4 regions of the Pseudomonas sp. NFACC43 genome follow, and region 1 is predicted to be linked to each of the others. Evidence: predicted binding sites of a transcription regulator. Region 1 holds the regulator's gene; each other region holds the start of a gene.
What was found. Region 1 encodes sigma-54, which starts transcription at its own class of promoters, with help from an activator protein. Its sites were predicted from a motif close to ANTGGCATNNANNTTGCTNT; they were not measured.

Region 1 (7,378 bases):
ATCCCGGAGACCACGATGATCACCAGGGACATCACGCCTACCGAATGCAATTGCTTGACCAGCAGGCCAAAACCACCGCCTGTCGAGTTGCGCCCGAACAAGGCATGGACCAGGAACAGCGTCGAGCGGCCCAGCACCGCCAGTACGTCGATGCCGGAGCGCCCGAACAGGCGAATTCTTTCTATCAGCGATTTCTTGCGCATCAGCGCTTCCCCAGCAGATCGGTACGGTAATCCGTGGCCGGAAAATGGAACGCCACCGGGCCGTCCGCATCACCCTTCATGAATTGGCGAATGCGCGGGTTGTCCGAGGCCTTGAGTTCCTGGGGCGTGCCCTGCCCCAGGACCTGGCCATCACCGATCACATAGATGTAGTCCGCGATACTGGCGGTTTCGGCCAGATCGTGGGAGACCACGATACTGGTGATACCCAGCGCATCGTTGAGCAGGCGGATCAGCCGTACCAGCACGCCCATGGCGATGGGGTCCTGGCCGACGAAGGGCTCGTCATACATGAGGATCTTCGGGTCGAGGGCAATCGCCCGCGCCAGTGCCACACGGCGCTTCATGCCGCCGGACAGCTCGTCCGGCATCAGATCGATGGCCCCCCGCAGCCCGACCGCCTGCAACTTGAGCAGCACGATGTCGCGGATCATCTCTTCCGGCAGGTCGGTATGGACCCGCAGCGGGAATGCCACGTTCTCGAACACATCCAGATCGGTGAACAATGCGCCGCTCTGGAACAGCACGCCCATGTGCTTGCGCGCATCGAACAGGTCGCTGCGCGAAAGCTTCGGAATATTCTGGCCATTGACCCAGACTTCGCCGGCACTGGGGCGCAGCTGGGCTCCCATCAGGCGCAGCAACGTGGTCTTGCCGCACCCGGAAGGCCCCATGATGCCGGTTACCTTGCCGCGCGGGATACGAATATCGATATCATTGAAAATGCTGCGCGTCCCTCGCTTGAAGGACAGCCCCTTCAGCTCGACCGCGTAGGCGTTGTCGGCACTCATCTAAACTCCTTGCGATGCAGCCTCACATCCGGATGCCCTGGCCAGCCGGCCAGATGTCGGTACTGCCGGGCATTCGAATCGGCGGCGAACTATAGCACTGCAACACCCAAGCGCCCAAGGGTTACCCCCCTGCGGTTAAGCGTGGATTAAGGTAGAAGCCCCAGGTTTATGACAAACCTGGCGAGGTCTTCGCATAAAGCGTGACGAACTAGCGTGAGTGAATTGTTCATTGCCGCTATAATCGCCGCCTTTTCATCGGGCTATACGATTTCTGACATGAGCCAATCCAGCGACCTGATTCAATCGGCACAACGTACCATCCGCCTCGAGCTCGAAGCCGTGCAAGGCTTGCTGCCCCATATCGACGCTGATTTCGTACGCGCCTGCGAGATGATTCTGGCCAGCAAGGGCCGCGTCGTCGTGGTCGGCATGGGCAAGTCCGGACATATCGGCAACAAGATCGCCGCCACCCTGGCCAGCACCGGCACCACGGCATTTTTCGTCCACCCGGCCGAGGCCAGCCACGGCGACATGGGCATGATCACCCGGGACGATGTCATCCTGGCCCTGTCCAACTCGGGCTCGACCAATGAAATCCTCACGCTGTTGCCGCTGATCAAGCGCCTTGGCATCCAGATGATCAGCATCACCGGCAATCCGGCTTCGCCCCTGGCCAAGGCCGCCGAGGTGAACCTCAACGTGCATGTCGAGCACGAAGCCTGCCCGTTGAACCTTGCCCCGACCTCCTCCACCACCGCGGCGCTGGTCATGGGTGACGCCCTGGCCGTGGCCTTGCTGGAGGCCAGGGGCTTCACCGCCGAGGATTTCGCGTTCTCCCATCCCGGCGGAGCCCTGGGCCGTCGCCTGTTGCTGAAAGTCGAAAACGTGATGCACGCCGGGGAAGAGCTGCCTCGAGTCCAGCGCGGTACGCTCCTCAAGGACGCTCTCATGGAAATGACCCGCAAAGGGCTTGGCATGACGGTGATTCTCGAAGCCGACGGCAAGCTCGCCGGAGTCTTCACTGACGGCGACCTGCGCCGCACCCTTGACCGCGCCATCGACATCCGCAATGCCACTATCGATGAGGTCATGACCCTCCACGGCAAGACGGCCCGCGCCGACATGCTCGCCGCCGAAGCCTTGAAGATCATGGAAGACCACAGGATCAATGCACTGGTGGTCGTGGATGACGAGGACCGCCCGATCGGCGCCTTCAATCTGTCCGACCTGCTGCGTGCCGGAGTAATGTAATGACGACCGACCTGCTGCAACGCGGTAAAGATATCAAGCTCGCCGTTTTCGACGTTGACGGCGTGCTCACCGATGGCCGCCTGTACTTCCTGGAAGATGGCAGCGAATTCAAGACCTTCAATACGCTCGACGGCCAAGGCATCAAGATGCTGATGGCCGCCGGCGTGCAGACCGCCATCATCAGTGGCCGCAAGACCCCGGTGGTCGAGCGACGCGCGAAGAACCTCGGCATCCCCCATCTATACCAGGGACGCGAGGACAAACTGGTGGTGCTGGACGAGCTTCTGGGCCAACTCAACCTAAGCTATGAACAGGTGGCCTACCTCGGTGACGACCTGCCGGACCTGCCGGTGATCCGTCGGGTCGGCCTGGGCATGGCGGTGGCCAACGCGGCCAGCTTCGTACGTGAGCATGCCCACGGCGTCACCACGGCACGGGGCGGCGAAGGCGCGGCCCGTGAATTCTGTGAACTGATCCTGCGCGCCCAGGGCCGCCTCGAAGCGGCCAACGCCGCGTACCTGTGAGCCATTTATGCTGAGTAAGAAGATTCGCACCATCGTGGTGTTCGGCTGTATCGCGGCGATTTTCGCGGCGGTGGGCTATTGGAACATCAGCCCGGAACGCTTCCTCGACCAGCCTGCGGCCCAGGTCGAGGAAAAGATCGACTGGTATGCGACCAACACGCACACCCTTCAGTACCTGCCCGATGGCAAGGTGCAATACGAAATGACGGCCGACAAGGTCGATCACGTCAAGGCCACCGACATCACGCTGGTGACCACGCCGGACCTGAACATGTTTCGTGGCACCGATTTCCCGTGGCATGTGCAAAGCAAGCGTGCCGAAGTCAATTCCGGCGGCACCGAAGTGGAGCTCATCGATTCGGTACGCGTGGCTCGCACCGATGAGAAGAACCGTACGACCATCATCACCAGCAGCCGGATGACAGTGTTCCCGCAGCAAGAATATGCGCAGACCGAGCAACCCGTTAGAATCGACGGCGCCGGCGGTGTGTCGACCGGCACTGGAATGAAAGCGTATCTGAAGGAAAGCAGGATACACCTGCTATCGAACGTAAGAGGACAGTATGAAGCTCGCTAAAACCCTCCCTATTTTGCTCAGTCTGGGCGCAGCACTGGGAAGCGCGAGCGCCTGGTCCCTCCCCAACGACCGCGATCAGCCTATCCGCATCCAGGCCGACGACGCCCAGCTGGACGACAAGAATGGCGTGGCCACCTACAAGGGTGACGTGATCATTACCCAGGGTTCGATGAAGGTGACCGGCAATACCGTGACCATCACCCGCACCCAGTCCGGGGATATCGACGTGGTGACCTCGGTGGGCAACCTGGCCTATTTCGAACAGCTGCAGACCGCGGGCGACACCAAGCCTGTCCAGGGCTACGGCGTGACCATCCAGTACCATGCCTCCCAGGACCGCGTCGTGCTGATCGACCGAGCCAAGGTCATCGACAAGGATGGCAACACCACCCAGGGCGAAAAGATCGTCTACGACACGAACAAGAAACTCGCCAGCGCGGGTCGCGCCACCGGTAACAAGGTGACCGAGCAGCGCCCACGGATCGACATGGTCATCCAGCCGAAAAAGAAAACCGAGCAGAAGGCCCAGTAATGGCAACTCTGAAAGCTCAGCACCTGGCCAAGAGCTACAAGGGCCGCCAGGTCGTGCGTGATGTCAGCCTGTCCATCGATAGCGGGCAGATCGTCGGCCTGCTTGGCCCCAACGGCGCAGGCAAGACCACCTGCTTCTACATGATCGTCGGCCTGGTCCAGGCCGATCAGGGCCGCGTACTGATCGACGACCTGGACGTCAGCCACCAGCCCATGCATGGTCGGGCGAAAGCCGGCATCGGCTATCTGCCGCAGGAAGCGTCGATCTTCCGCAAGCTGTCGGTCGCCGACAACATCATGGCGATCCTCGAGACCCGCAAGGACCTCGACAAGGCAGGCCGCCGCCAGGAGCTGGAGAGCCTGTTGCAGGAATTCCACATCAGCCACATCCGCGACAACCTGGGCATGAGCCTGTCCGGTGGCGAACGACGCCGGGTGGAAATCGCCCGCGCCCTGGCCACCTCACCGAAATTCATCCTGCTCGACGAACCGTTCGCCGGCGTGGACCCGATTTCGGTAGGCGACATCAAACAGATCATCCACCACCTCAAGGCCAAGGGGATCGGCGTACTGATCACCGACCACAACGTGCGCGAGACCCTGGACATCTGTGAAACCGCCTACATCGTCAATGATGGGCAGCTGATCGCCGAAGGCGACGCTACCACCATCCTGGCCAACGAACTGGTCAAGGAAGTGTATCTGGGTCATGAGTTCCGCTTGTAAGCACAAGGTGCCTGGCAAATTGGCCCGGCACCGCTAATTTTATTGCTAGGCAAACACTTCAGTTTCAGGCATATAATTTGCTTAAGGTTTGGCGCTCCGGCGCCATGTAGTGGATGGCGCATGTGCGCCGGCGAATAAGGTGTTAAGCCCCTGCCATGAAACCATCGCTAGTCTTGAGAATGGGCCAGCAGCTGACGATGACACCGCAGCTGCAACAGGCCATCCGCCTGCTCCAATTGTCGACCCTGGACCTGCAACAGGAAATCCAGGAGGCCCTGGAGTCCAATCCGATGCTCGAACGCCAGGAAGAAGGCGACGACTTCGATAACTCCGACCCACTGGCCGACAACGTCGAACAGAAAACCAGTACCGAGATCCAGGAACCGTCCTATCAGGAGGAGTCCGCCCCCACGGTGGATAACCTGGAGGATGGCGAATGGAACGAACGCATCCCCAACGACCTCCCCGTGGACACGGCCTGGGAAGATGTCTACCAGACCAGCGCCAGCAGCCTGCCCAGCAGCGATGACGACGAGTGGGACTTCACCACCCGTACGTCCGCCGGCGAGAGCCTGCAAAGCCATCTCTTGTGGCAGCTGAACCTGGCGCCGATGTCCGATACCGATCGCCTGATCGCGGTGACCCTGATCGACTGCATCAACAACCAGGGTTACCTGGACGAGACCCTCGAAGAAATCCTCGAGGCCTTCGACCCCGAGCTGGACATCGAGCTGGATGAGATCGAAGCCGTTCTGCATCGCATCCAGCAGTTCGAACCGGCCGGCATCGGCGCCCGCAACCTGGGCGAATGCCTGTTGCTGCAGCTGCGTCAGTTGCCCGCCAAGACCCCTTGGCTGGCCGAAGCCAAGCGACTGGTCAGCGACTACATCGACTTGCTGGGCGGCCGTGACTACAGCCAGTTGATGCGGCGCATGAAACTCAAGGAAGATGAACTGCGCCAGGTGATCGAACTGGTCCAGAGCCTGAACCCGCGTCCAGGCTCGCAGATCGAGACTACCGAGCCAGAATACGTAGTCCCCGACGTGATCGTGCGCAAGCACAACGATCGCTGGCTGGTGGAGCTGAACCAGGAAGCGGTCCCCAAGCTGCGGGTCAATGCCCAGTACGCCGGATTCGTGAGGCGCGCCGACACCAGCGCCGACAACACCTTCATGCGCAACCAGTTGCAGGAGGCGCGCTGGTTCATCAAGAGCCTGCAGAGCCGCAACGAGACCCTGATGAAGGTTGCCACCCAGATCGTCGAACATCAGCGCGGTTTCCTGGACTACGGCGACGAAGCGATGAAGCCGTTGGTCCTGCATGACATCGCCGAGGCGGTGGGCATGCACGAATCGACGATTTCCCGGGTGACCACCCAGAAATTCATGCATACCCCACGGGGTATCTATGAACTGAAATACTTTTTCTCCAGCCACGTCAGCACCTCCGAAGGCGGCGAATGCTCGTCCACGGCCATCCGCGCGATCATCAAGAAACTGGTGGCAGCGGAAAATCAGAAAAAGCCGTTGAGTGACAGCAAGATCGCTGGTTTACTGGAGGCACAAGGCATTCAGGTGGCCCGCCGTACCGTCGCCAAATACCGTGAATCCCTCGGGATCGCGCCTTCGAGCGAACGCAAGCGGTTGATGTAACAGGCCACGCCACAGCGTTCCAGTGGCAGGCATTTCTGCCTGCCGCTTTATGCACTGGCAACGAAGGAGAAGCTGTATGCAAGTCAACATCAGTGGACACCAACTGGAAGTGACCAAGCCTCTGCGCGAGTACGTCGAGCTCAAGCTCAAGAAACTCGAAGGGCATTTCGACAAGATCACCAACGTGCAAGTCATCATGACGGTCGAGAAGCTTCTGCAGAAAATCGAAGCCACGCTGCATATCCCCGGCGGAGAAGTCGTTGCCAACGCGTCGCATGACGACATGTATGCCGCGATTGACCTGCTGACCGACAAGCTGGATCGCCAACTCAAAAAGCATAAGGAAAAGACCCAGAGCCTCCTCCAGGGCGCAACCGGTCGTTAATCCCCCCAATCCATGATCCGACTAGAAACCATCCTGACCCCCGGCCGTTCCCAGGTGAACGCGCCGGGTGGCAGTAAAAAGAAAGCCCTCGAACAAATTGCCAACCTGATCCACCGTGAAGTCGGGGATCTGGAAATGCAGGACGTCTTCGAGGCCCTGGTTGCCCGTGAGAAACTCGGTTCCACCGGTTTCGGCAACGGCATCGCCATTCCCCACTGCCGCCTCAAGGGTTGTACCGCACCGATCAGTGCGCTGTTGCACCTTGAAGCCCCCATCGATTTCGACGCCATCGACGGCGCACCGGTCGACCTGCTGTTCGTGCTGCTGGTCCCGGAAGCCGCCACAGACGCGCACCTCGAACTGCTGCGCCAGATCGCCAGCATGCTGGACCGCAAGGAAGTGCGTGACAAACTGCGCAGCGCACCGAGCAACGAAGCCTTGTATCAGGTTGTCCTGGACGAACAGAACGGTCATTGAACATGCGCCTGATCATCGTCAGTGGCCGTTCCGGCTCCGGTAAAAGCACAGCCCTCAACGTGCTCGAAGACAATGGCTACTACTGCATCGACAACCTGCCGGCCGGGCTGCTGCCGGAGCTGGCCGAGCGGGCCCTGATCCATACCGAGCTGGCGCAGCCGCTGGTGGCGGTCTCCATCGATGCACGCAACCTGCCCAGCCACCTGTCGCGTTTCCCTGAGCTGCTCGAGGAAGTTCGCAACA
Region 2 (7,378 bases), on a different contig from region 1:
CGCCGCCGGAGTTGGAGACTTCGGCGATTTTCTTGTTCAACTGGGCAACAGTGGTGGCCAGACTGTTGATCTGGTCGACCATGTTCGACAGGTTGCCGTTGATGTTCTCGTTCTGGGCGGTCAACTGGCTGGCAACCGAATTGAAACGGTTGCTCAAGGCCTGGGCATCGCTGAGCAGCAGTTGGCGGGACGCATCGTCCCCCGGCTTGGCGTTGACGTTCTGCACCGAGGCGAAGAACTTGGTCAGCGCACCGTTGAGGCCGGTACCGCTGTCCGACAGCAGGGAGTCCAGCGGAGTGATCTGCCCCTGGTAGGCCGCCGCATCGCTGTTGAGCGAGGTGGTGGTTTTCAACTGCGCTTCAAGATACGAGTTATATACCCGGCGCACATCGGCCAGGGTCGTGCCGGAACCAATGAACACGTTGCCGTACTGGTTCGACGCCTTGGTGGTCTGCACGGTCTGCTGACGCGAATACCCGGCGGTATCGACGTTGGCGATGTTGTTACCCGTGGTTACCAGTGCGGTCTGGCTTGCGGACAGACCCGACATCCCGATATTGAGCAAACTCATGGTTCAGACCTTATAAAGTCGTTGTGGCGCCAGCCGACGCGTAGTTTTGGTAACTCGTCATCTGCCGGGCTATGTTCGAAATCTTGCTGGCGTAGTTCGGATCGGTGGCGTAACCGGCCTTCTGCAACTCGCGTACAAACTGTTCCGGGTTATCGGCCGACTTCAGCACATCTTGATAGCGGCTGTTGCTTTGCAGCAGGTTGACCAGGTCATGGAAACTGTCGCGGTACGAGGCGTAGGAACGGAACTCGGCCGTCTCCTTGACCATCTCGCCATTGCGGAATTCGCTGGTGATCGCCCGGGCCGAATCGCCCGTCCAGTTCTTGCTGGCCTTGATGCCGAACAGGTTGTGGCTGCTGCTGCCATCGGGCTGGCGCATGACCGACTTGCCCCAACCGGTTTCCAGGGCAGCCTGGGCCACCAGGTAACGCGGATCGACACCGATGCGGTCTGCCGCTTCCTTGGCCATCGGCAACATGGCGTTGACGAACTCGTCGGCATCGCGGAAAGCCTTGCGCGCCGGCGCCAGCGGCGGCTGTGCCACGGCGCGGCCGTAAATCTGCATGTCGCCCTTGGACTCGGCGGCCTTGAGCGTCGCCAACCAGTCGCCATTGGCCAATTCGCCAGAGGCAGGCTTGACGCCGGTAACGGCGCGGTCCGGCAGGATGTTCATCGCGGGGGCATCGGCATTGACCTTGCCATTGGCCACAGCCGAAGGCACCAGCCCGGCCAACAGTCGGTCGGCCAGTTTCGGCGGCAAGGCCAGGCGACGCTGATTGAGCAGCTCCATGTCGTTGCGGTGACCACCCTCGCCCGCTTCCTGCGGTGCCCTCACGGCCCGCGAAGCCCACAGCGGACGTTGGCCGCTGGTGCGCGAAAGAGGCCCGTCGGACAGGGTTCCGGCAGCCACAGGCGTGGGCACCGGTGCCTTGGCAACCTGATCCTGCGCCTCTTGCTGCTTGGCGGCCGACAACGTGGCCGCCTCGCCCGATGCCAGGGGCTTGTTCTTGGACATCTGACGCAGCAACACATCCGCCAGGCCGATGCCTCCGCCCTCGCGGGACATGGAAACGGCCAACTGCTGGTCGTACATTTCCTGGTACTGCTTGGCCTCGGGCGTATTCATGGGGTTGTCCTTGCCCAGCACCTCGGTGGCCGAACGCATGGACTTGAGCATCTCGCCGATGAACAGCGACTCGAACTCCTGCGCCACCTTGCGCAGGTTACCGTCGCTGTTCTTGTCGCCGACCTTGAGCTGATTCAGGCGATTGAGGTCCGAGTAGGAAGCCGAATCCCCGCTGATCAAGGCACCTTTGCGCATATCCATGGCTCGTCCCTTAAATCACGATCAGGTCGGCTTGCAACGCGCCGGCCTGCTTCAAGGCTTCGAGAATCGCCATCAGGTCGCCCGGTGCCGCGCCGACCTGGTTCACCGCCCGGACGATTTCATCCAGGGTCGTGCCCGGGCCGAACTTGAACATCGGCTTGGCTTCCTGCTCGGCATTGACCCGCGAGCGGGGAACCACGGCGGTCTGGCCGTTGGACAACGGCCCCGGCTGGCTGACGATCGGGTCTTCGGTGATGGTCACCGTCAGGCTGCCGTGCGTCACCGCCGCTGGCGACACCTTGACGTTCTGGCCGATCACGATGGTACCGGTGCGCGAGTTGATGATGACCTTCGCCACCGCCTGGCCCGGATCGACTTCCAGGTTTTCCAGGATCGACAGGTAGTCGACCCGCTGGCTCGGGTCCAGGGGCGCAGTGACGCGGATCGAACCGCCGTCGATGGCCTGGGCCACGCCTGGGCCGAGCATGTCGTTGATCTTGTCGACGATGCGCTTGGCGGTGGTGAAGTCGGAACGGTTGAGGTTCAGCGTCAGGCTGTTGCCCTGGTTGAAACCGCTCGGCACCGCACGCTCCACCGACGCACCGCCAGGGATGCGACCTGCCGACGGAACGTTGACGGTGATCTTCGAACCATCGCGCCCTTCGGCATCGAAACCACCCACCACCAGGTTGCCCTGCGCAATGGCGTAGACGTTGCCGTCGATCCCCTTGAGCGGCGTCAGCAGCAAGGTGCCACCACGCAGGCTCTTGGAGTTACCGATGGAGGAAACGGTGATATCCACTTGCTGACCGGGCTTGGCGAACGCCGGCAGATCGGCGCTGACCGAGACCGCCGCGACGTTCTTCAACTGCACGTTGCCCGAACCCGCCGGCACCTTGATGCCGAACTGCGACAGCATGTTGTTGAAGGTCTGCAAGGTGAACGGCGTCTGGGTGGTCTGGTCACCCGTGCCGTTCAACCCCACGACCAGGCCGTAGCCGATCAACTGGTTGGAACGCACGCCGGAGATGCTGGCGATATCCTTCAGGCGCTCGGCTTGAACGCTGAAGGCCGCCGACATGACCAGGGCACCGAGCAACAGCTGTTTAAGATTCAACTTGACCACCTAGAAAGGGAACTTGGGGCTGAGGAAGAAACGGTCGAACCAGCCCGGCTGACTCGCATCGGCAAACGCACCGGTACCCGAGTACGTAATGCGCGCATCGGCCACACGAGTCGACGAAACGGTGTTGTCGGTCGCGATGTCATCCGCACGGACCATACCCGCGATACGCACCAGTTCGTCACCGGTGTTGAGGGTCAGCCACTTCTCGCCCCGCACGACGATGATGCCGTTGGGCAGCACATCGGCGACGGTCACGGTGATCGAACCGGTCAGGCTGTTGCTCTGCCCGGACTTGCTGTCACCCTTGGTGGCCCGGTCGGCGCCATAGCCGGCGTTGAGGCTCAGGTCATTGCTGCCGATCGGGTTGTTGGTGGTCAGGCTGGAGCCGAACAGCGAGGTAAGGCCGACGCTGGTCTCGCTGGTCTTGTCGATCTGCGAGTTGGCGTTCTTGCTGGCCTGGGTCCGCTCGTTCAGGGTGATGGTGATGATGTCACCGACCCGGAAGGCCTTGCGGTCGCTGTACAGGTTCTGTTCGAAGCCGGCCTGGTAGATCGAGCCGTTATTGGCGGCGGCCGGCAGCGGCGTGCGCGGCAACACCGGAGCGTAGTACGGGTCATTGGGCTTGGGCGTAGGCGCGACGCAGCCCGCGAGCGCGGTGATCCCACTCAGTGCCAGTACAGATACAAAGCGATTCATGACCCTACCTCTAGGTGTTGCAGGCGACCCAGGGTCGCCCTGACGTGATTACAGATTCTGTGTAACGAACGAGAGCATCTGGTCGGCGGTGGAGATCACCTTGGAGTTCATCTCGTAGGCGCGCTGGGTGGTGATCATGTTGACCATCTCCTCAACGGTGCTCACGTTGGACGTTTCCAGGGTGTTCTGCAGCGTGGTGCCGAAACCGTTCAACCCCGGCGTGCCGACTTGCGGCGCACCGCTGGCGGCGGTTTCCAGGAACAGGTTGTTGCCCACCGCTTGCAGACCGGCCGGGTTGATGAAGTCGGCGGTCTGCAGGTTGCCGATCACCTGGGCGGCCGGGTTGCCCGCCACAGTGATGGACACGGTGCCGTCACGGCCCACGGTGAAGGTCTGGGCATCGTTCGGGATGATGATGGCCGGCTCCAGGGCGAAACCGCTGGCGTTGACGATCTGGCCATTGGAATCGAGGTGGAACGTACCGTCACGGGTATAGGACGTGGTGCCGTCCGGTTGCAGGATCTGGAAGAAGCCGCGACCGTCGATAGCCATGTCCAGCGGCTGCTCGGTGGTCTGCAGGCTGCCGGCGTTGAAGTTCTTCTGGGTGCCGACGATGCGCACACCCGTACCCACTTGCAGGCCCGACGGCAGCTCGCTGTCCTGGGTCGACTGGGCACCTGGCTGGCGCTTGACCTGATACAGCAGGTCCTGGAATTCGGCGCGATCACGCTTGAAGCCCGTGGTCGACACGTTCGCCAGGTTGTTGGAAATGGTGGAAAGGTTGGTGTCCTGGGCGGACAGACCGGTTTTGGCAACCCATAGAGCCGGAAGCATTCGATTCTCCTCGTACGCCTGTTTTTCGGCGCGACGCTGTAGTTAATGGTTAGATCTGCAAGACCCGAGCCATGGCCTCGTCGCCTTCTTTGGCGGTGTTCATCATTTTCACGTGGAGCTCGAATTGCTTGGCCAGGGCCAGCACCGACGTCATCTCATCCACGGCATTGACGTTGCTCGCTTCCTGGAAGCCCGACACCAGTTGCACGTTGGCATCGATGGGCGCCGGCTGGCCGTCCTTGGTACGGATCGTGCCGTCCAGGCCCTTGGTCATGTTCCTGGGGTCCGGGTTGACCAGCTTGATGCGGTCGACCTCAGCCATCACGCGCGGGCCTTCGCCCATGGCGCGGATGCTGATGGTGCCGTCCTGGCCGATCTCGATCTTCTGCTCCGGCGGCACGGCGATCGGACCGCCGTTGCCCATGACCGGCATGCCGTTGCCGGCCCGCAGCACGCCCAGGGCGTCAACGTTCAGGCTGCCGGTGCGCACATAGCTTTCGCCCCCGTCGGGGTTCTGCACGGCCATCCAGCCCGGCCCGCTGACAGCCACGTCCAGGTCGCGACCGGTTTCAACCAGTGCACCCGGCGTGAAGTCCGTGGCTGGACGTTCGGACATGGCGAATGCCCGCGCCGGAAAGCTGTCGCCGAACACGGGCATCGAACGTGCCTGCTCCAGGTCTTTCTGGAAGCCGTTGGTGGAGATGTTCGCCAGGTTGTTGGCATGGGCCCGTTGCGCCAGCGCATTCTGGCTGGCGCCGGTCATTGCCACATAAAGGTACTTGTCCACTTTCGTTCCTCTGCATGCCGGACGTTTGCCGTCCACTGCTGTGTTGCACAGCCTCAAGCAATTTGCAGACCAACTTTTTCCTAACGGCGCCAAGCCCGGCAAACAAAGGGGTTGAGGGACTTCGAGAGGGAGGCCATCAACCGATGGAAGACGAAAAACCGGCGGTGTCATGCCGCCAAGTGGCAAGGGCTGGCCTGGAGGCTGGAGGCATCGCCGGCCATCACGGACAAGCCAGACCAGGGACAGGTCCGATTTAAGGCGCAGCGCAAGCCGCCACCCCCACGACTTGCCTGGATATTCCTGGCCCGACAGGGCCGCCAACCCCCGAGGCCAGACCAAGGTGTGTCAGTGAAGCTCAGGTCCCTGACACGGCGTTTCGCCGAATGAGGCCTTGCAGGACAACACCTCGGTCATACTTTCAACCAGCCAGTCAGGCTCTCATCAAGGCATTGCCCAGGGTTTCCACCACCCGACCTTGCTGGTCGTCGGTCATGCCCAGCCAGAGTGGCAGACGCAACAAACGCTCGGAATAGCCATCCGTGATTTCCATCGAGCCATGAACCCGCCCATAACGTGCGCCCGCAGGCGAAGAATGCAGCGGCACGTAATGAAACACGGCATGGATCGCATGCTTTTTCAGCGTATCGAGCACCGCCTGGCGCTCTACGCCCGGGGCGAGGAGCACGTAGTACATGTGGGCGTTGTGCTGACAATCTTCAGGGATTATCGGACGACGCAGCACCCCTTGGAATTCCAGCTCCGCCAATGCGGCATGGTAGCTATGCCAGATCGCCAGACGGCGATGGGTGATGGCCTGGGCTTCTTCCAACTGGGCCCAGAGGAAGGCGGCAATGATTTCTCCGGGCAGGAACGACGAGCCCACCTCCTGCCAAGTGTATTTGTCTACTTCGCCCCGGAAGAAACGACTGCGATCGGTACCTTTTTCCCGAATTATCTCGGCCCGCAGCGCCAGCTCGGGGTCATTGACCAGCAAAGCCCCGCCCTCACCCGAAATCACGTTCTTGGTTTCGTGAAAGCTGAATGCTCCAAGGTCACCGATGCTGCCCAGTGCTCGGCCTTTATAGGTCGACATCACGCCTTGTGCGGCGTCTTCAACCACTGCCAGCCCATGCTTGCGGGCAATCGCCAGGATGGCATCCATCTCGCAGGCCACCCCGGCGTAATGGACGGGCACGATGGCCTTGGTCCGGGATGTGATTGCTGCCTCGACCAGACGCTCATCCAGATTCAGGGTATCGGGTCGTATATCGACGAAGACCGGCACTGCGCCACGCAATACAAAGGCATTGGCGGTGGAGACGAAGGTATAGGAGGGCAGGATGACTTCATCGCCAGGCTGGATATCCAGCAGCAAAGCCGCCATCTCCAGCGCAGCGGTACATGAATGCGTGAGCAATGCCTTGCTGCAACCAGTATTGGACTCCAGCCAGCGGTGGCACTTCTTGGTGAATGGGCCATCACCGGCGAGCATGTTTCCGAACTTGGCCTGGGCAATGTAATCCAGCTCCCTGCCGGTCATGTAGGGGCTGTTGAAGGCGATCGTTTCTTGGCTCATTGCAAACTTCCATGGGTGGGCATAGTCATCAGTGGTGCACAGCGCGAAGTCTTAAACCGCACTGAGCCGCCCACCTATCTGGCTGCCTGTTTCAAGGTTTTCATAAAAATACGGGGTGAATCCCGCGTCCTTCATTGCCTCTTGGGTTTCACCGATGTCGTATTCAATCCGATGCAGGTGGAATATCTCGCCATCCCAAGTGGCGAAACCTGCCCGGGGATCACCATCACGTGGCTGGCCGACGGAACCGGGATTGCAATAGAGCTTGTCCTCGCCACTCCACAAGTGCTGGACATGGGTATGGCCTGACACGAAATGACGACCGGGAAACGGCATGAAATACGCTTGTGACGGACGCACGTACTCGTCCAGCGGATCGTTCCAGCCGCCATGGACAATGCTCAAGTCATGCTGGGTAGAGCGCTCAGGGAGCGCCCCCAACCATGCCAGGTTCTGTGAGG
Region 3 (7,378 bases), on a different contig from region 1:
CAGGTCACCGATGTGCACTTCGCGCCCCGAGGCCATCACTGTGATCCAGCGGCAGGTGTTCTCCAACTGGCGAACGTTGCCAGGCCATGGCAGGTTCTTGAGGTATTCCTCGGTCTCGTTTTTCAGCAGCTTGGGTTCCACAGCCAGTTCCTGGGCCGCGCGGCTGAGGAAGTGCCTGGCCAGGGTCGGGATGTCTTCGCGACGATCCGCCAGGCGTGGAATGTGGATGCGAATCACGTTCAGGCGGTGGAACAGGTCTTCACGGAATTTTCCGGCGTGGACCAGGGTTTCCAGGTTCTGGTGGGTCGCGGCGATGATGCGCACATCCACCTTGACCGGCGTATGGCCGCCCACCCGATAGAATTCGCCGTCCGCCAGTACCCGCAGCAGGCGGGTCTGGGTGTCGGCCGGCATGTCGCCGATCTCGTCGAGGAACAGCGTGCCGCCGTCGGCTTGCTCGAAGCGCCCGCGACGAAGGTTCGCCGCGCCGGTGAATGCGCCTTTCTCATGACCGAACAGTTCGGACTCCATCAGGTCCTTGGGAATCGCCGCCATGTTCAGTGCGATGAACGGCGAGGCCGCCCGCGGGCTGTGGCGATGCAGGGCGTGGGCCACCAGTTCCTTACCGGTGCCCGATTCGCCATTGATCAGCACGGTGATGTTGGAATGGCTCAGGCGTCCGATGGCGCGGAAGACCTCCTGCATCGCCGGCGCTTCGCCGATGATTTCCGGCGTGCGGGCCAGGGCCGGTACTTCTTCCAGGCCCTGTTGTTCCTGGGCGTGCTGGTTGGCGCGCTTGACCAGCGAAACGGCCTCATCGACGTCGAACGGCTTGGGCAGGTATTCGAAGGCACCACCCTGGTAGGAGGCCACCGCGCTGTCCAGGTCCGAATGGGCGGTCATGATGATCACCGGCAGTCGCGGGTGCTGTTCGCGAATGCGGGCCAGCAGGTCCAGGCCACTGGCGCCGGGCATGCGGATGTCGGAGATGATGACGTCCGGCTGCTGACGGGCCAGGCGGCTCATCACCCCATCGGCGCTGTCGAAGCTCTGGGTGGTCATGCCTTCCTGTTGCAAGGCTTTTTCCAGGACCCAGCGGATAGAACGGTCGTCATCGACGATCCACACGGTTTCACTACGGCTCATGTCGATGTGGCTCCTTGTTCCAGTGGCAGGAAGATCGAAAAGGTGGTGTGGCCGGGATGGCTCTCACACTCGATCAGGCCCTGATGCTGACTGATGATGTTCTGGGTAATGGCCAGGCCCAGCCCGGTACCGTCCGGGCGGCCGCTGACCATGGGAAAGAAGATGGTTTCCTGCAGCTCGGCGGGGATGCCCGGGCCGTTGTCGATGATTTCGATCTTGGTCACCAGGCGATGGCGCACATGGCCGATGGTGAACTGGCGCATGGCTCGGGTACGCAGGCTGATGCGGCCCAGGCGCAGCTCGTTCTGGCTGCTGATGGCCTGCATTGCATTGCGCACGATATTCAGCACGGCCTGGATCATTTGTTCGCGGTCGATCAGGACATCGGGAATGCTTGGGTCATAGTCGCGCACCAGTGTGATGCAGCCTTGGCTTTCGGCTTCCACCAGGCTGCCGACGCGCTCCAGCACTTCGTGGACGTTGCACATCGCCAGGGAGGGCAGCTTGTTGGAACCGAGCATGCGATCGACAAGGTTTCGCAGGCGGTCGGCTTCCTCGATGATGACGTTGGTGTAGTCCTTGAGGCTTTCGTCCGGCAGTTCCCGGGACAGCAACTGGGCTGCGCCGCGAATCCCGCCGAGCGGATTCTTGATTTCATGGGCCAGGCCACGCACCAGCATCTTGCTGGTTTCCTGCTTGGACAGCTGGGCTTCTTCCTTGGTGATACGCAACAGGCGATCACGGGGATGGACTTCCAGCAGCAACAAGGTCGCGCCGTTGTTCAGGATCGGCGTCACCGCGTAGTCCACGGTCAGTGTCTGTCCAGTCAATGCGGTGAGCATCGCTTCGCGCTTGGTGAACGGGTGAGCCTGTTCCACGGCCTGGCGCAGGGAATTGAGCGCCTCGGCGGATTCGGTGAACAGCTCGCTGATGAACTGCCCATGGCTGCGCTGGCCGCTGACAGCCAGGAGCATCTCCGCCGCCGGATTCATGTACTCGAGGCGCAGTTCGGCATCGAGCAGGATGGTCGCGGTGGTGAGATTGTCGAGTAGCAAGCGGTGTAAGGCGTCGCTAATGGTCATCAGGACCTCTTTTGAAGCGTAGCAAGCACGCGAATGACGCGCCGGTAACGGGAAAATGCAAAAAACAAACCAAGGCTCCGAAAAGAAGCGTTTAGAGCCTGAAACGGCTTTTTTGCGCCCGATTGCGTGGCGTTCTGCCAGTTTTTCCGGGTACTTTCGAACCAAAATGGGTGGGAGCCTGGGTAAAGGTGCAACGTATTGCACCAATATAGTGCGCAAGCCTTGGCAATGTTAGAAAAACGGCAGGATGCTGATTTCTTCCTTGGGCTTGTCGGCGAGGGGGCATTCGGGGCGCTGGCCATAGTCGGCCTTGGCGCAGGGTTTGATTCGACGTTTCTGCGCCAGGGACGTGCGCTGCATATGGAAGGGCTGGTTGGCGGTGCGTTCGACGATACGATCCTGCTCATCGAGGATTTCCACCGCCAGGTGATGAGTGCCTCGATCGATGTTGCTCAACGCGAACACCGGACTTGGCCCGGGTTCGCCAGTGGGTTGGCCGTCGAGCAGAAGGCGATAGCGGTGACCCTTTTTCAGTCCCGGCTCGCTTGTAGCCGTGACGATCAACTCTCCGGCGGTGCTGCGGATGGTGGCATCCGGTTCGGGAATCAGTAGGCGCAGCATCTCGTAGTGAAACAGCGGCTTTGGCGGCTCTTGCGACACCGCCGCCGGCGCCGTGCTGGAGGGTGGGGGTGGTATCCGGTTGCCGGGAGGCAGCTGGACCTTCTTCGCGTTGCCGGGTCGCGGCTGATCGGTGAAGACCCGATTCCCTTGCGCATCGATATAGGTGTAGACCTGCGCGAGCCCAGGCAGGGTGACCAGAGCGAGGCCTGCGGCGAGCGCCCAGCGGATCATGGCAGGTGCACCCGCTGTACCGTGAAGGTGACGGTGTCGCTCTGTTGCACGAGGCGCTCCCCGTCGATGACCTGGACCGCCAGGCTGTGCTCGCCTCGGTCGATATTCACCAGTTGCAGGCGCGGTACGTTCGTTGGCTGGCCGTAGGGCTGGCCGTCCAGCAGCAACCGGAACAGATGAGGGCTTTGCAGGCGCGGTCGGGCCCGGACGCCCACGGTGAAGGTGCCGTTGTTGGCACGCAGGGCTTCTTCGGTGGGGATGTCGGTCAGCTCCAGCACTTCGTAGGCCTGGCCAGGTTCCTCCCGCTCTGGGACGGGTGTCGGTGTGTCCGGGCTGGCGGGCGGCTGGCGTTCGATACTGTTGAGCGGCGCCAGCTCCACCGTCTGGGCCGGAATGCCTTGGGGCGGCTGGTTGCTGTAGGCGGTGTTGCCATTGGCATCGGTGTACTTGTAGATCTGTGCGGCGGCAGGCAACGCCAACAGCAAGAACAGGATGATTGAAAAACCACGCCCCATAAGATCGACCGAAAACTGAAAGTATTGAGTTGCAGCATAGGTCAGGGAGGGGCATTGGCCCAAGTTGTTGCGCGCGACCTCCTGTGGGATCGGTGTCGTTTGTCTTAGGTTTTCGGGGCGATGCACAGCTGCGCGGTCGCGCGGATCAGGGCGAGTCGTTGCACGGGATGCTGCTTGTTGTGGTGGGTGGCGCGGGCCAGCCATTGCGGGCACTGCGGGTCGGTGCGGTAGGGGGCGAAGTCGGCCAGTTGCTGCAACAGGCGTTTCTGCAGGCGGTCGAGCTGCGGGCGGATCTGTCCCGCCAGGTCCGGGCGCGGAAGGTCCGGGGCCTTGCCTTCCAGGGTCCAGTCGGACAAATCGATGTATTGCACCAGTTTGTTGGCTTCTATCTGGGCGGCAAAAAACGCTTCCACGGTCTCGCCCGACAGCTTGTAGGCCGGTGCCTGGGCGACGGCGGCGGCAATGACTTCGCGCTCGCGTTGGCGATCTTCCACAGGCTTGCCGCTGTCCCATTTGCTCAAGGCTACCTGGTTGGCGATGGCCAGACGCTCGCCGATGGTATTGAGCAAGGGGGTGAGGGCATCGGGGGCGGCGGCTTCGACGGCGCTGGCGGACAGCGCGGCTGACAGGGCAAGGCACAATGTGACGCGGGAGGTCATGGCAGTCTCGTCTTCTGTGGGCGGCGGATCATCATGCACGTAATTGGCGCCCATAAAAAAGGCCTTCCGAAGAAGGCCTCTTTTTCACTTCACGCCGCGTGTCGCGACGCTACCGGATCAGCAGCTGTAGTACAGCTCATACTCCAGTGGGTGTACGAAGGTGCGAACCTTGATTTCTTCTTCGCTCTTCAGTGCGATGTAGGCGTCGATGAAGTCATCGCTGAATACGCCGCCCTTGGTCAGGAACGCACGGCCCTTGTCCAGTTCTTCCAGGGCTTCTTTCAGGCTGCCGCAAACCTGTGGGATTTCCTTGGCCTCTTCAGGCGGCAGGTCATACAGGTTTTTGTCAGCGGCATCGCCAGGGTGGATCTTGTTCTGGATACCGTCCAGGCCGGCCATCATCAGAGCGGCGAAGGCCAGGTATGGGTTGGCAGCCGGATCCGGGAAGCGCGCTTCGATACGACGGGCTTTAGGGCTGTTGACGTAAGGAATACGGATCGAGGCGGAACGGTTGCGAGCCGAGTAGGCCAGCATTACCGGGGCTTCGAAGCCTGGTACCAGACGCTTGTAGGAGTTGGTCGACGGGTTGGTGAAGCCGTTCAGGGCCTTACCGTGCTTGATGATGCCGCCGATGAAGTACAGGGCGGTGTCCGACAGACCGGCATAGCCTTCGCCTGCGAAGGTGTTCTTGCCGTCCTTGGAGATCGACATGTGCACGTGCATGCCCGAACCGTTGTCGCCGTACAGAGGCTTCGGCATGAAGGTCGCGGTGCGGCCATAGGCGTCGGCAACGTTGTGTACGCAGTACTTCAGGGTCTGGACTTCGTCAGCCTTCTTCACCAGCGTGTTGAACTTCACGCCGATTTCGTTCTGGCCGGCAGTTGCCACTTCGTGGTGGTGAACTTCGACGGTCTGGCCCATTTCTTCCAGTGCGTTGCACATGGAGGTACGGATTTCGTGGTCGTGGTCGAACGGTGGAACCGGGAAGTAGCCGCCCTTGATGCCTGGACGGTGGCCTTTGTTGCCGCCTTCCACGTCCTGGTCGGTCATCCACGAACCCTGTTCGGAGAAGATCTTGAACATGGAGCCGGAGATGTCGGACTTGAACTTGACCGAGTCGAAGATGAAGAACTCAGGCTCAGGACCGAAGAATGCGGTGTCGCCGATGCCGGTGGACTTCAGGTATTCCTCGGCGCGGTGGGCGATGGCGCGTGGGTCGCGGTCATAACCTTGCATGGTCGAAGGTTCGATGATGTCGCAGACCAGGATCAGGGTCGGCTCTTCGGTGAATGGGTCCAGGACCGCGGTTTCGTCGTCCGGCATCAGGATCATGTCGGACGCTTCGATGCCTTTCCAGCCAGAGATGGAGGAGCCGTCGAACATCTTGCCGATTTCGAAGAAATCGTCATCCAGCGCATCACGGGCCGGCATGGTCACGTGATGTTGAGTGCCTTTGGTGTCAGTGAAGCGCAGATCAATCCACTTGACGTCATGATCTTTGATGAGTTGAACCGACTTCGACATATGTCCTCCGGGTGGCTTCGGGCGGTAATGGTGTGCCCTGAATATGGGTGATGCCGGCGCGAATACTCGGCCAAGGCAACCTGCCTCACAAGGGAGCAAATTGCATGCCAGTGCCCCAGCATGGGTTTTTTGCACCAAACCCACGCTTTCAGAGCCCTTTAATAGTAGATTGTCGGACAATAGCGCACCGTAATGTTGCGCTTTGTGATGCGAGCGACCCGTTTTGGTGCAGTGAAAACCATCTGCATATTAACTGGTTAAACCTTGAGCAATTTCCGCTATAATCCGCGCCCCCCTTTTTCGGCTGGCCGTTCGCGCGCTGTTTTCATGAAACTAATCGTCAAAGTCTTCCCCGAGATCACCATCAAGAGCCGCCCGGTCCGGACGCGTTTCATCCGCCAGCTGGCCAAGAACATTCGCGCCGTGCTCCGTGATCTGGACCCGGTCGTGGTGGTGAACGGCGTGTGGGACAATCTCGAGCTGGAAACCCGCGTCAGCGAGCCCCGGATCCTTAAGGAGATGACCGAACGCCTGAGCTGCATGCCAGGCATCGCGCATTTCCTGCAGGTGGACGAATATCCCCTGGGGGATTTCGACGACATCGTCGCCAAGTGCAAGCTCCACTACGGCGATGCGTTGGCCGGCAAGATCTTCTCGGTGCGCTGCAAGCGTGCCGGCAAGCACCCGTTCAGCTCGATGGACGTGGAGAAGTACGTCGGTAGCCGTCTGCGCCAGCAGTGCGGCGCTGCCGGTATTTCACTCAAAGAACCGCAGGTCGAAGTGCGTATCGAGATTCGCGACCAGCGGTTGTTCGTGATCCATAGCCAGCACGACAGTATTGGCGGCTATCCGTTGGGGGCGCTGGAACAGACGCTGGTCCTGATGTCCGGCGGCTTCGATTCCACCGTGGCGGCCTACCAGATCATGCGTCGCGGGTTGATGAGCCATTTCTGTTTCTTCAACCTCGGCGGGCGTGCCCATGAACTGGGCGTGATGGAAGTGGCGCACTTCATCTGGAAGAAGTACGGCAGCTCCCAACGCGTGCTATTTGTGAGCGTTCCGTTCGAGGAAGTCCTGGGCGAAATTCTCGGCAAAGTCGATAACAGTCATATGGGCGTCATTTTGAAGCGTATGATGTTGCGTGCCGCGTCCAGCATCGCCGACCGGCTGCATATCGATGCGCTGGTCACCGGCGAGGCGATTTCCCAGGTGTCGAGCCAGACGCTGCCGAACCTGTCGGTCATCGACTGTGTCACCGAGAAACTCGTGCTGCGCCCACTGATCGCCAGCCACAAGCAGGACATCATCGACACGGCCACCGCCATCGGCACCGCCGAATTTGCCCGGCACATGCCGGAGTACTGCGGGGTCATCTCGGTCAATCCGAAGACGGCCGCCAAGCGCGGGCGCGTGGAGCACGAAGAAAAAGAATTCGACATGGCGGTACTCGAGCGTGCGCTCGAAAACGCCAGGCTGGTTCCCATCGATCGGGTGATCGACGAATTGGGCCAGGACCTCCAGGTTGAAGAAGTCGGCGAAGCGCTGGCCGGTCAGATCGTCATCGACATCCGTCACCCGGATGAAGCTGAGGATGACCCGC
Region 4 (7,378 bases), on a different contig from region 1:
GTTGCGGGCGAAATCCGGGTCGATGGTGCTGGCGGTGATTTCCTCCACCGCGTAGCGCTCGCCAAGATTGTCCTCGAGTTGGAACTTGCGGAAATTGTTGGAGAAGTACAGCACGCCGCCCGGTGCCAGGCGGGCCATGGCCAGATCCAGCAACTGGACATGGTCACGCTGCACGTCGAACATGCCTTCCATGCGCTTGGAGTTGGAGAAGGTTGGAGGGTCGATGAAGATCAGGTCGTATTCATCGCGGCAGTCCTGCAGCCAGGTCATGACATCGCCCTGCTCCAGCCGGTTCTTGTCGGAGAAACCGTTGAGGGACAGGTTGCGCCGCGCCCAGTCCAGGTAGGTTTTCGACAGATCGACGCTGGTGGTGCTCCGGGCACCGCCCTTGGCGGCATGGACGCTGGCGGTGGCGGTGTAGCAGAACAGGTTGAGGAAGCGTTTGCCGGCGGCTTCCTTCTGGATCCGCAGGCGCATCGGACGATGATCGAGGAACAGGCCGGTGTCCAGGTAGTCGGTGAGGTTGACCAACAGCTTCACGCCTCCCTCGTTGACCTCGGTGAACTTGCCCTGGGTACTCTGGCGTTCGTACTGCCGGGTGCCGCTCTGGCGTTCGCGGCGCTTGATCACTACATGACTCTTGTCGATGTTCAACGCCTGGGGAATGGCCGCCAGGGCATCGAACAGCCGGGCCGAAGCCTTTTCCGGGTCGATGGACTTGGGCGCGGCGTATTCCTGGACGTGCACCCAGTCGTGATACAGATCGATGGCCATGGAATATTCCGGCATGTCGGCATCGTAGACCCGGTAGCAGTCCACGCCTTCGCGCTTGGCCCATTTGCCCAACTGCTTGAGGTTCTTTTGCAGGCGGTTGGCGAACATCTGCCCGCCTTCGCTCAACCGGGCCAGTTCGACCACCGGGGCCGGGGCCGGTTTGATCGGGTTGCCGTTCTTGTTGTACTGACGCTCTTGCGGCGTAGCCGGGGCCTGATCCTGCTCGGCAAGGGCTTGCTCGCGCTCCGCCTGGCGCTGTTCCGGGGTGCGGCGCTCGCCGGTGACGAACTGGTCGGGCAGCACCTTGATCAGCAGCAATTTGCACGGCAAGGCGCCGTTCCAGAAGGAATACTGCTTGTGGCTGCGGATCCCCATGCGCTTGCCCAGGTCCGGGGCACCGGTGAACACCGCCGCCTCCCAGTTCAGGCAAGCCTGGCGCAGACGCTCGCCAAGGTTCTGGTAGAGATACAGCAAGCTGGCCTCGTCGCCCAGGCGCTCGCCATAGGGCGGGTTGCAGATCACCAGGCCTTTCTGGTTCTGGTCCGGCCGCGGCTCGAACGTGGCGACCTCGCCCTGGTAGATCTTGATCCACTCGCTCAGGCCGGCACGCTCGACGTTGTTGCGGCCCGGCTGGATCAGTCGTGGATCGGCTTCGTAGCCGCGAATCCACAACGGTGGCCTGGCCAGCCCGGCAGCGGCGCGGGCGGTGGCTTCTTCATGGAGTTTTTTCCACAACGCCGGCACATGGCCCAGCCACGCAGTGAAGCCCCACTGCTGACGGCGCAGGTTCGGCGCCATGTCGGTGGCGATCATCCCGGCTTCCACCAGGAACGTGCCCACGCCGCACATGGGGTCGGCCAGCGCCCCGCCTTCGGCGGCGATACGCGGCCACCCGGCCCGGATCAGAATGGCCGCCGCGAGGTTTTCCTTGAGCGGCGCAGCGCCCTGCTGCAAGCGGTAGCCGCGCTGGTGCAGGCTGTGGCCGGACAGGTCCAGGGAGAGGATCGCTTCACCGCGATCCAGGCGCAGGTGGATGCGCAGGTCCGGATTGAGCTTGTCGATGGATGGCCGCTCCCCCGCAGACGTGCGCAGCTTGTCGACGATGGCATCCTTGACCTTCAGCGCGCCGAAGTGGGTGTTATCGATGCCCGAACCATGACCGCTGAACTCCACCGCCAGGGTGCCATCGGCTAGCATGTGATCCTGCCAGTCTACATCCAGCACGCCGTGGTACAGGTCGTCGGCGCTCTTCATGGCAAAGCGCTTGAGCACCAGCAACACGCGGTTGGCCAGGCGCGACCACAGGCACAGGCGATAGGCGGTTTCCATGTTGGCCATGCCGCGCACGGCCGAGGTGTGCTCGCGCGCCTCTTCAAGGCCAAGCCCGACGGCTTCCTCGAGCAGCAGGCCTTCTAGGCCCTTGGGGCAGGTGAGGAAGAGTTCGAAACGATCGGACATTGGAATTCCAGAGCCTTTGGCTAAGTGGACAGGCAACGCATTGCCTGTCGGGTTCAATCAGGTGCTTTTCACCTGGGCCTGCACAGTGGCTTTTCGTACAGGTCCAGAGCACCCGGTGGCACGAGAATGTGCCGTTCCACCCTCGCCGCTCGGGTTAAAAAAGCTTAGATGCGGGGGCAGATAAAAAATTCTGTGGAACAAATCGGGGAAAACGCGTCCCTTTCGTCGAATAGTACCCGACGGCCGTACGAGGACATTCTCATTCGCAACAGGATAGCCCCTTCCACGCAGGGCCGATCATACAGGGGTCTTGCTCAAAAGCGGTCAACGAACATCATGTTACTTATCTCCCTAACATCTTTATTGGTACGTGCTTATGACAAAACGATCATTCCATCCATGTGACGCTTTGGTTAGAACTCAACACAGGTTGACGTCGCAACGGCGCCAACACCTTGGCTCGTCACGCCGGCAACGAGCCACCAACGGCAGAATGATTCTGCCCCGGCCTCGATAGAGGTCGACGCTAAGCAACAGTCAACAAGTGAGGGCAACACCCTATGAGAAGACTTAAGCGTGATCCGTTGGAAAGAGCATTTTTACGCGGTTACCAATATGGCGTTGGTGGTAAATCCCGTGAGCTTTGCCCCTTTACTCTACCGTCGGTACGTCAAGCCTGGATCAATGGCTGGCGAGAAGGACGTGGCGACAACTGGGACGGTATGACCGGCACTGCGGGTATCCACAGACTCAACGAACTTCACGCCGTCGGCTGACACAGGGCTTAACACTCAAGAACTCGACAATCTGATACTCACAACGATTTAACCACGCGCGTCCCATCCGGACGGCGGGCTACGGCCCAGGGGCTCCTTCGAGGAGCCCTTTTTAATGCCCGGCTTCCTGTGGCAAACGCCCTTGTGGCGAGGGGATCTATCTCCTCGCCACGGATAGATCGACTCACCACAATAAATCCCTTCGCCGCAGTGGGTTTCAGAGATCAATCAACGCAACGCCGCGATGGCATCCACCGATTCACGAATCAGCGCCGGGCCTTTGTAGATAAAGCCCGAATAGATCTGCACCAGGCTCGCCCCCGCGGTGATTTTTTCGGCGGCGTGGCGGCCTTCCGTGATCCCGCCCGCGGCGATGATCGGCAGCCGTCCGGCCAGTTCGGCGGCCAGTACCTTCACCGTATGGGTGCTCTTGTCGCGCACTGGCGCGCCGGACAGCCCGCCCGCCTCGTCACCGTGCTCCAGCCCCTGGACACCTTCACGCCCCAGCGTCGTGTTGGTGGCGATCACGGCGTCCATTCCGGTCTCCATCAGGGCCTGGGCCACTTGTACGGTCTCCTCGTCGCTCATGTCCGGGGCAATCTTGATCGCCAGGGGAACATGCCGGCCATGAATCGTCGCCAGCTCAGCGCGACGCCGGGCCAGGTCGGCCAACAGCTGCTTGAGCGAGTCACCGAATTGCAGGCTGCGCAGGCCCGGGGTGTTGGGCGAGCTGACGTTGACGGTGACATAGCTGGCGTGGGCGTAGACCTTGTCCAGGCAGATCAGGTAATCGTCGACGGCACGTTCCACCGGGGTGTCGAAGTTCTTGCCGATATTGATGCCCAGCACGCCCTTGTACTTGGCCGCCGCCACGCGGGCCAGCAGATGATCGACGCCGAGGTTGTTGAAACCCATGCGGTTGATGATCGCCTCGGCCTGGGGCAGGCGGAAGAGCCGGGGCTTGGGGTTGCCTGGTTGCGGCCGTGGCGTGACAGTGCCGATTTCCACGAAACCGAATCCCAGTTGCGCGAATCCGTCGATGGCCGCGCCATTCTTGTCCAGCCCTGCCGCCAGGCCGACGGGGTTGGGGAACTGCAGCCCCATCACGGTCACCGGCAACTTCGCCGGCGCCTTGCACAACAGGCCATTGAGGCCCAGGCGCCCGCCCGCGCCGATCAGATCCAGGGACAGGTCGTGGGAGGTTTCCGGGGAAAGTTTGAACAGCAGTTCACGGGCCAGGGTGTACATGGGCGGCTTTGACTCGGGCGACAAAATGAGGCGGCGATTATAGCCGCGCAGCGCCGGTTCAGCGAGGCGCCTGCATAAAACAGCACCGATGGCATATGCCTTGCACCCTTTTCGGTCATCGGCGCTCATACCAACGGCGGAATGAGTGCCACACTGTTTAAAGAGGACAATGGCGTCGTCATCCGGCACTGCTCTGGCAGCAGCCCGGGTACGGCGCTTTTTCATGTGGAAGGTGATGCCCGATGAATGAAGTTCCAGCCACTCCCCTGGCCTGGGTCAATGGCAGCGATGCACCGGAAAAAAGCGTGCTCGATCTCGGCTTCATGGCCCTGAGCGACTGCGCCCCGGTCGTGGTGGCCGCTACCCAGGGGTTCGCCCAACCCTACGGCCTGACCTTGAACCTCAAGCGCCAGGCCTCCTGGGCCAACTTGCGGGACAAGCTGGTCAGCGGTGAAATCGACGCGGCCCACAGCCTGTACGGCCTGGTCTACGCCGTACACCTGGGTATCGGTGGCGTCGCGCCGACCGACATGGCCGTACTGATGGGCCTGAACCAGAACGGCCAGAGCATCAACCTTTCCCATGGCCTGCAGGCCCTGGGCGTGACCAGTCCTGAGGCACTGGAACGCCATGTGCACCAAACTCGCACGAAACTGACCTTCGCCCAGACTTTCCCCACGGGCACCCATGCGATGTGGCTTTATTACTGGCTCGCCGCCCAAGGCATCCACCCCTTGTCGGACGTCGACAGCGTGGTGGTCCCGCCGCCACAGATGGTCGCCCACCTGCAGGCCGGGCGCATCGATGGCCTCTGCGTCGGCGAACCCTGGTGTGCCAGCGCGGTGAAGCAGAACCTGGGCTTCACCCTGGCGACCACCCAGACCATCTGGCCCGATCATCCGGAAAAGGTCCTGGGTTGCACACGAGCATTCGTGGAGCAGTACCCCAATACCGCGCGGGCCTTGGTGATGGCTGTCCTCGAAGCCAGTCGATTCATCGAACAGAGTACCGAGAACCGTCGCAGCACCGCGCAACTGCTGAGCGCGCCCGAGTACCTCGACGCACCGCTGGACTGCATCGAGCCCCGCCTGCTCGGCATCTATGCCGACGGCCTGGGCAACAGCTGGCAGGATCCCCACGCCATGCGCTTCCACGGCAACGGCGAGGTGAACGTGCCGTACCTGTCCGACGGCATGTGGTTCATGACTCAGTTCCGGCGTTGGGGGCTGCTGCGCGAAGACCCGGATTACCTCGCCGTGGCGCGGGAGGTCCAACAGCTCGAGCTGTACCATGAGGCCTGTGCGGCGCTGGGCATCGCGTCCCCACGCCAGGACATGCGCAGCAGCCAGTTGATCGACGGCATCCGCTGGGACGGTTCCGATCCGGCCGGGTATGCCCGTGGCTTCAAACTGCACGCCTTGAGCGATGCGGCTCCCCTTCTCGCCAGCCGCTGACAGGAGCCCCGACCATGTTGCGTATCCTGCTGATCAACGACACCGCGAAAAAGGTCGGGCGCCTCAAGGCTGCCCTGACGGAGGCCGGATTCGACGTCATCGACGAATCCGGGCTGACCATCGACTTGCCGGAACGCGTCGAAACAGTGCGTCCGGATGTCATCCTGATCGATACCGAGTCACCGGGACGAGACGTCATGGAACAAGTGGTGCTGGTCAGCCGCGACCAGCCACGACCGATCGTCATGTTCACCGACGAGCACGACCCGGATGTGATGCGCCAGGCGATCAAGTCCGGCGTAAGCGCCTATATCGTCGAAGGCATCCACGCCGCGCGCCTGCAGCCGATCCTCGACGTGGCCATGGCCCGCTTCGAAAGCGACCAGGCCCTGCGGGCCCAGCTCCTGGCACGGGACCAGCAACTGGCCGAACGCAAGCGCATCGAACTGGCCAAGGGCATGCTGATGAAGATGAAAGCCTGCAATGAGGAACAGGCCTACACCCTGATGCGCCGCCAGGCCATGAGCCGCCAGCAGAAGCTGATCCAGGTGGCGGAGCAGATCATCGCGATGAATGAGCTGCTGGGCTGAAAACCTTGAAGCACCTGGCCTGGCGCCATCGCAAGCCAGCTCGCTCCCACAGTTGATCCGGGGTATCCACAGATATTGTGTTCACCCCAGCCCCTCTGTGGGAGCGAGCTGGCTCGCGATAGTCCTCAGCCCAATCCCTCCTGTTGGCACAGATCTCGCTTAAGCAATCTCACCGGTAGCCAACGGCGGTTGCCCACCTACGACAAAGACGTCGCACACCCTGCTCGCCCCCAGGCGGCCCGGGTTGCGGCGTTTTTTTTGCTTTGGCCCCACCGTCCGGGGTCGGTGGGGTCGCCATGACGGCGCACCACCTCGAAGCACTGACTCATTACCCGAGACTTTTACCGCTGAGGTGCGCGATGAATTCAAGCTTCTGGAAATCCGGCCACACCCCGACCCTGTTCGCAGCCTTCCTCTACTTCGACCTGAGCTTCATGGTCTGGTACCTGCTCGGCCCACTGGCGGTGCAAATCGCCACCGACCTGCAACTGACCACCCAGCAGCGCGGCCTGATGGTGGCGACGCCGATCCTGGCCGGCGCCGTACTGCGCCTGCTCATGGGCCTGCTGGCCGACCGGATCTCCCCCAAAACCGCCGGCATGGTCGGCCAGGTGATCGTGATCGGTGCGCTGTTCTGCGCCTGGAAACTGGGCATCCACAGTTATGAGCAGGCATTGCTGCTGGGCCTGTTCCTGGGCGTGGCCGGCGCATCGTTCGCCGTCGCCCTGCCGCTGGCCTCCCAATGGTATCCGCCGCAGCACCAGGGCAAGGCCATGGGCATCGCCGGTGCCGGTAACTCGGGCACCGTGCTGGCCGCGCTGATCGCACCGGTCATGGCCGCCACGTTTGGCTGGACCAACGTATTCGGCTTCGCCCTGATCCCTCTGGGCCTGACCCTGGTCCTGTTCGCCTGGCTGGCCAAGAACGCGCCGGAGCGGCCGAAAGCCAAATCCATGGCCGATTACCTCAAGGCCCTGGGTGACCGTGACAGCTGGTGGTTCATGTTCTTCTACAGCGTGACCTTCGGCGGCTTCATCGGCCTGGCCAGCGCCCTGCCTGGCTACTTCAACGACCAGTA

Region 2: a site for sigma-54 is predicted at 5,396-5,415, ahead of BT179_RS03785 (flagellar basal body rod protein FlgF). Genes of this name have one in related genera too.
Region 3: a site for sigma-54 is predicted at 5,871-5,890, ahead of glnA (type I glutamate--ammonia ligase). Genes of this name have one in related genera too.
Region 4: a site for sigma-54 is predicted at 4,344-4,363, ahead of BT179_RS02550 (CmpA/NrtA family ABC transporter substrate-binding protein). Genes of this name have one in related genera too.

The regions. Positions count from the first base shown of each region.
Region 1 covers NZ_FPKK01000004.1:273,622-280,999, forward strand. The annotation lists gene mlaE (lipid asymmetry maintenance ABC transporter permease subunit MlaE) at 1-203, opposite strand, end outside; gene BT179_RS09945 (ATP-binding cassette domain-containing protein) at 203-1,012, opposite strand; gene BT179_RS09950 (KpsF/GutQ family sugar-phosphate isomerase) at 1,289-2,263, shown strand; gene BT179_RS09955 (KdsC family phosphatase) at 2,263-2,787, shown strand; gene lptC (LPS export ABC transporter periplasmic protein LptC) at 2,795-3,364, shown strand; gene lptA (lipopolysaccharide transport periplasmic protein LptA) at 3,351-3,896, shown strand; gene lptB (LPS export ABC transporter ATP-binding protein) at 3,896-4,621, shown strand; gene BT179_RS09975 (RNA polymerase factor sigma-54) at 4,777-6,273, shown strand; gene hpf (ribosome hibernation-promoting factor, HPF/YfiA family) at 6,350-6,658, shown strand; gene ptsN (PTS IIA-like nitrogen regulatory protein PtsN) at 6,671-7,135, shown strand; gene rapZ (RNase adapter RapZ) at 7,138-7,378, shown strand, end outside.
Region 2 covers NZ_FPKK01000001.1:870,146-877,523, forward strand. The annotation lists gene flgK (flagellar hook-associated protein FlgK) at 1-571, opposite strand, end outside; gene flgJ (flagellar assembly peptidoglycan hydrolase FlgJ) at 582-1,898, opposite strand; gene BT179_RS03770 (flagellar basal body P-ring protein FlgI) at 1,909-2,979, opposite strand; gene flgH (flagellar basal body L-ring protein FlgH) at 3,025-3,720, opposite strand; gene flgG (flagellar basal-body rod protein FlgG) at 3,769-4,554, opposite strand; gene BT179_RS03785 (flagellar basal body rod protein FlgF) at 4,604-5,341, opposite strand; gene rffA (dTDP-4-amino-4,6-dideoxygalactose transaminase) at 5,772-6,917, opposite strand; gene BT179_RS03795 (metallophosphoesterase family protein) at 6,969-7,378, opposite strand, start outside.
Region 3 covers NZ_FPKK01000006.1:117,818-125,195, reverse strand. The annotation lists gene ntrC (nitrogen regulation protein NR(I)) at 1-1,146, opposite strand, end outside; gene glnL (nitrogen regulation protein NR(II)) at 1,143-2,228, opposite strand; gene BT179_RS12480 (DUF4124 domain-containing protein) at 2,460-3,080, opposite strand; gene BT179_RS12475 (DUF4124 domain-containing protein) at 3,077-3,595, opposite strand; gene BT179_RS12470 (chorismate mutase) at 3,700-4,254, opposite strand; gene glnA (type I glutamate--ammonia ligase) at 4,372-5,778, opposite strand; gene thiI (tRNA uracil 4-sulfurtransferase ThiI) at 6,106-7,378, shown strand, end outside.
Region 4 covers NZ_FPKK01000001.1:590,103-597,480, forward strand. The annotation lists gene rlmKL (bifunctional 23S rRNA (guanine(2069)-N(7))-methyltransferase RlmK/23S rRNA (guanine(2445)-N(2))-methyltransferase RlmL) at 1-2,232, opposite strand, end outside; gene rmf (ribosome modulation factor) at 2,793-3,008, shown strand; gene BT179_RS02545 (quinone-dependent dihydroorotate dehydrogenase) at 3,237-4,256, opposite strand; gene BT179_RS02550 (CmpA/NrtA family ABC transporter substrate-binding protein) at 4,499-5,710, shown strand; gene BT179_RS02555 (ANTAR domain-containing response regulator) at 5,725-6,300, shown strand; gene BT179_RS02560 (nitrate/nitrite transporter) at 6,660-7,378, shown strand, end outside.